One region of the Nocardiopsis sp. SBT366 genome, then DNA from elsewhere that is predicted to be linked to it. Evidence: riboswitches for the same ligand, from Rfam matches in the RefSeq annotation. Region 1 holds a riboswitch; each other region holds the start of a gene.

Region 1 (2,175 bases):
ACCCATGTGCGGTCGCTATGCCCAGTCCAGGAACGTGCACCAGCTCCAGCTGGCCTTCGCCCTCCCCGAGGAGGCCCAGGACGGCACGGGGGACCCGCGCGCCTGGCCGCCGCTGGAGGAGCTCGACCCGGACTACAACATCGCGCCGGGCAGCCCGGTGTACGCCGTGCTCGGCCCGCCGCCCCAGGGGGGCACCTCCGGTGAACCGGGGCCGCGCTCCCTGCACACGATGCGCTGGGGCCTCGTTCCCGGCGGCGCCAGGGACCGCAACGTCGGCTACCGCATGATCAACGCGCGCGGCGAGACGGTCGCGGACAGGCCCGCCTTCCGCACCGCCTACCGGCACCGCCGGTGCCTCCTCCCGGCCGACGCCTACTACGAGTGGCAGCTGCTCAACAAGGACGGCACCACCGAGGCCAGCACCTCTCCCGCCACCGACCCACAGCACAAGAGGCGCAAGGCCAAGGCCGCCAAGAAGCCCTTCTCCGTGCACTATTCCGGAGACGAACCGCTCGCCCTGGCCGGGATCTTCGAGCGCTGGCGCGACCCCGAGGTCGACGACCCGAGCGACCCCGACGCCTGGTTGTGGACCTGTGCGGTCATCACCACCGAGGCCGCCCCCGAACTCGCCCACATCCACGAACGCATGCCCGTCGTGGTGCCGCGCGAGGACTGGTCCGTCTGGCTCGACCCCGCCACCGGCGCCGAGGAGCTGGCCCACGTGCTGGACGACTCCCCGGTGGACCGGTTCTCGGTGGACGAGGTCTCCACCGAGGTCAACAGCGTCAAGAACAACGGTCCCCACCTGCTGGAACCGGCCGAGGACTCCGGCCGCGGCGAACCGGAGACACTTTTCTGACCCCGGTGAGGCTGGACAGGGCCGGGGACGGCCTGTGTATGGTGTGCGAGGCCACGGGGGAGTGCTTCCCCGGGCCCTGGACACCGTGATCGAGGTGTCCCGGCACGTTTGACGTGCGCACATGTGAATACGCAACGCGGGAGCTCGCGCCATGGCGGGCTGAGAGGGCGACTCAAGGGTGTCGCCGACCGCAGAACCTGTTCGGGTAATTCCGACGTAGGGAGGCATGCCATGACGGCTATCGACGGTCGTGACGTTTCCACCGCCGACGAGCACCGGGTGACCACAGGTCCCATCATGGGATCTCGCAAGGTCCACGACGAGATCACCACCCCTGAGGGCACCACCCTCCGCGTCCCGCGCCGCCGGGTGGATCTCAGCAACGGCAGCCACTTCGATCTGTACGACACCTCCGGCCCCTACACCGACGACAACGCACGCATCGACGTCCACCAGGGGCTCCCGCGCACCCGCGAGACGTGGGCACTGGACCCCGTCGACGGGGCGACCACCCAGCTGGCCCACGCCAGGGCCGGAACCATCACCCCCGAGATGCGCTTCGTGGCCGCTCGGGAGGGCGCCGACCCCGAGTTCGTCCGCGCCGAGGTCGCCATCGGCCGCGCGGTCATCCCGGTCAACCGCAACCACCCCGAGTCCGAACCCACCATCATCGGCAAGAACTTCCTTGTGAAGATCAACGCCAACATCGGCAACTCCGCCGTCACCTCCTCGGTGCCCGAGGAGGTCGAGAAGATGGTGTGGGCCACACGTTGGGGCGCCGACACCGTGATGGACCTGTCCACCGGCAAGCGCATCCACGAGACCCGCGAACGCATCGTCCGCAACTCACCGGTGCCCATCGGCACCGTCCCGATCTACCAGGCACTGGAGAAGGTCAACGGCGACCCCACGAAGCTGAGCTGGGAGATCTACCGGGAGACCATCATCGAGCAGGCCGAACAGGGCGTGGACTACATGACCGTCCACGCGGGCGTCCTGCTCCGGTACGTGCCGCTGGCCGCCCGCCGCGTCACCGGCATCGTCTCGCGCGGCGGCTCCATCATGGCCGCGTGGTGCCTGGCCCACCACAGGGAGAGCTTCCTCTACACCCACTACGAGGAGCTGTGCGAGATCCTGCGCCGCTACGACGTCACGTTCTCCCTGGGCGACGGCCTGCGCCCCGGCTCCATCGCCGACGCCAACGACGAGGCCCAGTTCGCCGAGCTGCGCACCCTGGGCGAGCTCACCCACATCGCCCGATCGCACGACGTGCAGGTGATGATCGAGGGCCCCGGCCACGTGCCGATGGACAAGAT
Region 2 (2,175 bases), on a different contig from region 1:
CCGGGGACGGCGCCGTCCCCGGCGTCGGTGAGCGCGCGCACGACCCCGTCCACGGTGGTCGCCGCGCTGTCCCGGGCCTGTCCGTTGATGATCAGTTCCACTGCTACTCCCACGTCTGCTCACGCGTCCATCTGCTGGCTGCGAACCGGCGCGCGTACGGGGGCAGCGCGCCGGTGGTGAGGGCCTCGGCCATGACCTCCCCGGTCACCGGGGCCAGCAGGACCCCGTGCCGGAAGTGCCCGGCGGCCAGGTGTAGTCCGGGGACCCGTGTCGGGCCCAGGAGGGGTTCGTTGTCGGGTGAGCCCGGCCGCAGCCCCACACAGGTCTCGACGACCTCCAGCTCGCTCACCCCCGGGACGAGTTCGCGCGCGTCCCGCAGGACCTGCCAGAGCCCGCCCACCGTCAGGGATGTGTCGTGGCCCAGTTCCTCCTGGGTGGCGCCGACGATCACCTCGCCGTCCGCGCGGGGCACCAGGTAGACGGGGAACCCGCGCACCAGGCCGCGCACGGTGCGGGTGACCAGCGGTGGTTCCCCCGCGGGGACCCGGGCGCGCAACAGTTGCCCCTTGACCGGGCGCAGCGGCGGCACCACGGGTTCGGGCACCCGCACCCGGTCGCCCCAGCACCCGGCGGCGAGCACCACCTGTTCGGCGGGCAGCGCGGAGCCGTCGGCCAGGCGCACGCCCAGTCGCGCCCCGTCGGGGCCGGGGGTGGCGACCTCCTCCGCGTACCCGGAGACCTCGCGCACGCCCGCGCGCTCCCCGGCCCGGGCCAGGGCCAGAAGCAGGGCGCGCGGGTTCACGGAGTGGTCCTCGGGGGCCAGTACCCCGCCGCGCACGCCGGGCGCGAGGGTGGGTTCGAGGCGGCGGCACTCGCGGCTGGTCAGCCGTTGAGTGGGGATGCCCAGGCGTTCCTGGAGGGCGTGCAGGTCGGTGAGGACGGCCAGGTCGTCGCTGTCGAAGGCGACCAGGAGGGTGCCGGTGCGGCGGTGGCCGACGTCGACCCCGCTGGCCTCCTCCAGTTCGGCGACGAAGTCGTCGTACAGGCGCGCGGAGCGCACCCCCATCTCCATCAGCTCCTCCTCACCGAAGACCGCCTCGGTGGCGGGGGTGAGCATGCCCGCGGCGACGGTCGAGGAGGCGCGGGCGGCGGAGGGTTCGGTGACGGGGTCGGGTTCGACGAGGGTGACGGCGAGGCCGCGCTGGGCGGCCCGCCAGGCGGTGACCCGGCCGACGACACCGCCGCCGACCACGACCACGGTAGTGGTGGGATGAATCGTCTTCTGCGGGGGAACGTCGTTGGTGCGCACGGCGCCGTGTTCCACTCCCTTCGCCGGTATGACCCGGATCAGGTTCGTGCGGTCGGAGGCCGCGAGCCTCCCTCTCAGCCGGGTCCACCCGGCTCCCGCGGGACATGTCTGTCCACCCATCCTAGGACAACCCGTCCGGACCGGCCGTGGCGGGGATCTCCCAGGCAGGGAGCCCCCAGGGCGGCGCGATGGTCTCCGGGGCCCGGTCGGGTGTGGCAGATTGGTGAGGTGACACAAAGCGATCGTGAACTCGACGAACTCGTCGGCGAATGGCTGACCCTGCGTGAGGCGGCCGCCCCGCTGGGCGTGAGCCCCAACCGCATCAAGACCCTCATCCGCGAGAACCGCCTGATGGGCGTGGTGCGCGGTGGTGAGCTCTCCATTCCCGCCGCCTTCCTGGACGGCCAGGACCTGGTCAAGGGCCTGCCGGGCACCATCGTGCTGCTGACCGACGCCGGATTCTCCACCGGGGAGGCCCTGCGTTGGCTGTTCACCCCGGACGACACCCTGCCGGGCACGCCGATCCAGGCCATGCGCGAGAACCGGGGCACCGAGGTCCGCCGCCGGGCGCAGGGCATGGCCTTCTGAGCCGTCCACGGCCCGGGGACGCACCACCTCGGTGACGTCCCCGGGCCGTTGGTTATGGTGGGGCGCGTGAGGACGAGCCACGGAACCAGCCTGCGCGAGCGCCTGGACGCATCCCTTCTGTACCTGTGCACCGACGCCCGGGCCGGGAGCGGTGATCTCGCGGAGTTCGCGGACGCCGCCCTGTCCGGCGGTGTGGACATCATCCAACTCCGGGACAAGGGGCTGGAGGCGCGCGGGGAACTGGCCGCCCTGGAAGTCCTGAGGGAGGCGTGCGAACG
Region 3 (2,175 bases), on a different contig from region 1:
CCTCCGCCGATCGCGCGGCGGCCTCGGGGTCGTTGTTGGAGCGGCCGATCAGGGGGTCGGCGCCGATGACGTCGCGGGCCAGGGGTACCGGCAAGTCGCGCTGGCCCAGGTGCAGTACGTCGGCGCGCACCGCGCGGGCGATGTCGGCGCGGTCGTTGACCGCGAGCAGGGCGCCGTGGCGTTCGCACGCCTCCCTCAGGACTTCCAGGGCGGCCAGTTCCCCGCGCGCCTCCAGCCCCTTGTCCCGGAGTTGGATGATGTCCACACCGCCGGACAGGGCGGCGTCCGCGAACTCCGCGAGATCACCGCTCCCGGCCCGGGCGTCGGTGCACAGGTACAGAAGGGATGCGTCCAGGCGCTCGCGCAGGCTGGTTCCGTGGCTCGTCCTCACGCGCCCCACCATAACCAACGGCCCGGGGACGTCACCGAGGTGGTGCGTCCCCGGGCCGTGGACGGCTCAGAAGGCCATGCCCTGCGCCCGGCGGCGGACCTCGGTGCCCCGGTTCTCGCGCATGGCCTGGATCGGCGTGCCCGGCAGGGTGTCGTCCGGGGTGAACAGCCAACGCAGGGCCTCCCCGGTGGAGAATCCGGCGTCGGTCAGCAGCACGATGGTGCCCGGCAGGCCCTTGACCAGGTCCTGGCCGTCCAGGAAGGCGGCGGGAATGGAGAGCTCACCACCGCGCACCACGCCCATCAGGCGGTTCTCGCGGATGAGGGTCTTGATGCGGTTGGGGCTCACGCCCAGCGGGGCGGCCGCCTCACGCAGGGTCAGCCATTCGCCGACGAGTTCGTCGAGTTCACGATCGCTTTGTGTCACCTCACCAATCTGCCACACCCGACCGGGCCCCGGAGACCATCGCGCCGCCCTGGGGGCTCCCTGCCTGGGAGATCCCCGCCACGGCCGGTCCGGACGGGTTGTCCTAGGATGGGTGGACAGACATGTCCCGCGGGAGCCGGGTGGACCCGGCTGAGAGGGAGGCTCGCGGCCTCCGACCGCACGAACCTGATCCGGGTCATACCGGCGAAGGGAGTGGAACACGGCGCCGTGCGCACCAACGACGTTCCCCCGCAGAAGACGATTCATCCCACCACTACCGTGGTCGTGGTCGGCGGCGGTGTCGTCGGCCGGGTCACCGCCTGGCGGGCCGCCCAGCGCGGCCTCGCCGTCACCCTCGTCGAACCCGACCCCGTCACCGAACCCTCCGCCGCCCGCGCCTCCTCGACCGTCGCCGCGGGCATGCTCACCCCCGCCACCGAGGCGGTCTTCGGTGAGGAGGAGCTGATGGAGATGGGGGTGCGCTCCGCGCGCCTGTACGACGACTTCGTCGCCGAACTGGAGGAGGCCAGCGGGGTCGACGTCGGCCACCGCCGCACCGGCACCCTCCTGGTCGCCTTCGACAGCGACGACCTGGCCGTCCTCACCGACCTGCACGCCCTCCAGGAACGCCTGGGCATCCCCACTCAACGGCTGACCAGCCGCGAGTGCCGCCGCCTCGAACCCACCCTCGCGCCCGGCGTGCGCGGCGGGGTACTGGCCCCCGAGGACCACTCCGTGAACCCGCGCGCCCTGCTTCTGGCCCTGGCCCGGGCCGGGGAGCGCGCGGGCGTGCGCGAGGTCTCCGGGTACGCGGAGGAGGTCGCCACCCCCGGCCCCGACGGGGCGCGACTGGGCGTGCGCCTGGCCGACGGCTCCGCGCTGCCCGCCGAACAGGTGGTGCTCGCCGCCGGGTGCTGGGGCGACCGGGTGCGGGTGCCCGAACCCGTGGTGCCGCCGCTGCGCCCGGTCAAGGGGCAACTGTTGCGCGCCCGGGTCCCCGCGGGGGAACCACCGCTGGTCACCCGCACCGTGCGCGGCCTGGTGCGCGGGTTCCCCGTCTACCTGGTGCCCCGCGCGGACGGCGAGGTGATCGTCGGCGCCACCCAGGAGGAACTGGGCCACGACACATCCCTGACGGTGGGCGGGCTCTGGCAGGTCCTGCGGGACGCGCGCGAACTCGTCCCGGGGGTGAGCGAGCTGGAGGTCGTCGAGACCTGTGTGGGGCTGCGGCCGGGCTCACCCGACAACGAACCCCTCCTGGGCCCGACACGGGTCCCCGGACTACACCTGGCCGCCGGGCACTTCCGGCACGGGGTCCTGCTGGCCCCGGTGACCGGGGAGGTCATGGCCGAGGCCCT
Region 4 (2,175 bases), on a different contig from region 1:
TCACAATCCGTGGTTGGGGATCTTGACAGGTCTAGACCAGCCTTGCTTAGGTGACGTCACCCCCTGCGGCGCGCGGTCGGACGCAGCGCCGCACCCTAGGAGTGTGATCACGTGATCCGACGTCTCCTGAGTCAGCTCGCCGCGCTGGGCGCGATCGCGGCTGTGCTCGTTACCCTCCCCGCCACGGTCGCGCAGGCCGCCACCTGCGCGACCGCCTGGAGCTCCTCCGCCGTCTACACCGGCGGCGGCCAGGTCTCCTTCGAAGGCCGCAACTACACCGCCAAGTGGTGGACGCAGAACGAACGTCCCGGCACCTCGGACGTCTGGTCCGACCAGGGCGCGTGCGGCACCGACGGAGGCGGGGAGCAGCCGGGCCCCAGTGACTTCGTGGTCAGCGAGGCCCAGTTCAACCAGATGTTCCCGAACCGGAACTCCTTCTACACCTACGCCGGCCTCACCGCCGCCCTGAGCTCGTACCCGGGCTTCACCAACACGGGCAGTGTCGAGGTGCAGCGACGGGAGGCGGCCGCGTTCCTCGCCAACGTCAGCCACGAGACCGGCGGACTGGTGCACATCAAGGAGACCAACGAGGCGAACTACCCGCACTACTGCGACTGGGGCCAGCCCTTCGGCTGCCCGGCCGGACAGTCCGCCTACTACGGCAAGGGCCCGATCCAGCTGAGCTGGAACTACAACTACAAGGCCGCCGGTGACGCCCTCGGCATCGACCTGCTGAACAACCCCTACCTGGTCGAGTAGGACGCCGCGATCGCCTGGCGGACCGGACTCTGGTTCTGGAACACCCAGCCCGGCGCCGGAACGATGTCGGGGCACACCGCCATCGTCGGCGGTCACGGCTTCGGTGAGTCGATCCGCTCCATCAACGGCTCGATCGAGTGCAACGGCGGCAACCCGGGACAGGTGCAGAGCCGCATCAACACGTTCACGCACTTCACCCAGATCCTCGGCACCACGACGGGGTCGAACCTGAGCTGCTGACCCCCGGGTGCGTCCAGGCACCCGTGACGGCACCCCGAGCGGGGGTGCGACCGGCGACCACCGTCGGGCGCGCCCCCGCTCCGGCGTTCCCGAGACCGGTCCGAGCCCCTCCGAGACCCCTCCGGGGCCGGTGCGTTCGCGTCCCACAGGTGGGAAGGTTTTCACCACTCGTCACGTTTGCACCATAATGGAGGCAATCCGACAGGGGAGCGCGTGAGCGCTGAGAGTGCGGCACCAGGCCGCAGACCCTTACACACCTGATCTGGGTCATGCCAGCGAAGGAAGTCATAGGAAACCGCCATCGCGGCGTGCGCGTGCGCGCGCCCGGCTGGCGCTCTTGGCCACATGGGCCCTCGTCACCCCGACGAAGGGACATCAACCACCATGAGTACCGAAAGCGACCGTGAGACCGGTCCCGGAACCGCCGCCCGGCCCACGGGCACCGTCCAGGAGGTCCTGGCGAAGTTCCGGAGCTGGCGCACCGTCGACATCGTCGTGGCCGCCGTGATCGGCGTCGCGGTCGGCGTCGTCTTCTGGCTGTGGAACATCGTCTGGTCGGTCACCACACCGCTGTTCGTCGCCTTCCCGCCCGGGCAGGCCGTCGTCTACGGCATGTGGCTGATCTCCGGTGTGCTCGGCGGCCTCATCATCCGCAAGCCCGGCGCGGCCCTGCTCACCTCGATCGCGGCCGCCTCCGTCTCGGCCGTGCTGGGCACCCAGTGGGGGATCATGGTCGTCCTCGACGGCGCCCTCCAGGGGCTGCTGCCCGAACTGGTCTTCCTCGCCTTCGCCTACCGGCGCTGGAACATGGGCGTGGCCGTGCTCGCCGCCGCCGTCGCCGGGCTCTCCCCGGCCATCCGGGACAACATCGCCTACAACGTCACCTGGCCGATCGAGTACCAGCTCACCTACGGGGTGATCGTGGTCCTCAGCGCGGCGGTCATCGCGGGTGTGGGCGCCCGACTGCTCACCACGGCGCTGGCCCGGGCCGGTGCGCTGGCCCCCTTCCCCTCGGCCAGGGGCTGACCCGTGACCCGACCCGACACAGGCGGTGCGCGCGTCGAACTCTCCGGCTGGGGATGGAAGCACGCGGGCCGCGACGACCACGCCCTGCGCGGGGTGGACCTGACCGTCGAACCGGGGGAGCGGCTCCTGCTGCTCGGCGCCTCGGGCGCG

The links. Region 1 has a riboswitch for thiamine pyrophosphate ahead of thiC (phosphomethylpyrimidine synthase ThiC). Riboswitches for the same ligand answer to the same signal wherever they lie in the genome.
Region 2: linked by a shared signal. The riboswitch ahead of thiO (glycine oxidase ThiO) and the one ahead of thiC (phosphomethylpyrimidine synthase ThiC) in region 1 are both predicted to bind thiamine pyrophosphate.
Region 3: linked by a shared signal. The riboswitch ahead of thiO (glycine oxidase ThiO) and the one ahead of thiC (phosphomethylpyrimidine synthase ThiC) in region 1 are both predicted to bind thiamine pyrophosphate.
Region 4: linked by a shared signal. The riboswitch ahead of ADX84_RS09470 (ECF transporter S component) and the one ahead of thiC (phosphomethylpyrimidine synthase ThiC) in region 1 are both predicted to bind thiamine pyrophosphate.

Annotation. Positions count from the first base shown of each region.
Region 1 is NZ_LAVM01000035.1:6,828-9,002, forward strand. Features, by position in the region: gene ADX84_RS12665 (SOS response-associated peptidase) at 5-859, shown strand; TPP riboswitch at 986-1,101, shown strand; gene thiC (phosphomethylpyrimidine synthase ThiC) at 1,091-2,175, shown strand, end outside.
Region 2 is NZ_LAVM01000001.1:16,326-18,500, reverse strand. Features, by position in the region: gene thiS (sulfur carrier protein ThiS) at 1-101, opposite strand, end outside; gene thiO (glycine oxidase ThiO) at 104-1,309, opposite strand; TPP riboswitch at 1,308-1,418, opposite strand; gene ADX84_RS00070 (Rv2175c family DNA-binding protein) at 1,538-1,897, shown strand; gene thiE (thiamine phosphate synthase) at 1,964-2,175, shown strand, end outside.
Region 3 is NZ_LAVM01000001.1:124,082-126,256, reverse strand. Features, by position in the region: gene thiE (thiamine phosphate synthase) at 1-391, opposite strand, end outside; gene ADX84_RS00585 (Rv2175c family DNA-binding protein) at 458-817, opposite strand; TPP riboswitch at 937-1,047, shown strand; gene thiO (glycine oxidase ThiO) at 1,046-2,175, shown strand, end outside.
Region 4 is NZ_LAVM01000023.1:51,067-53,241, forward strand. Features, by position in the region: partial or broken gene ADX84_RS09465 (glycoside hydrolase family 19 protein) at 163-999, shown strand; TPP riboswitch at 1,193-1,300, shown strand; gene ADX84_RS09470 (ECF transporter S component) at 1,384-2,025, shown strand; gene ADX84_RS09475 (ABC transporter ATP-binding protein) at 2,029-2,175, shown strand, end outside.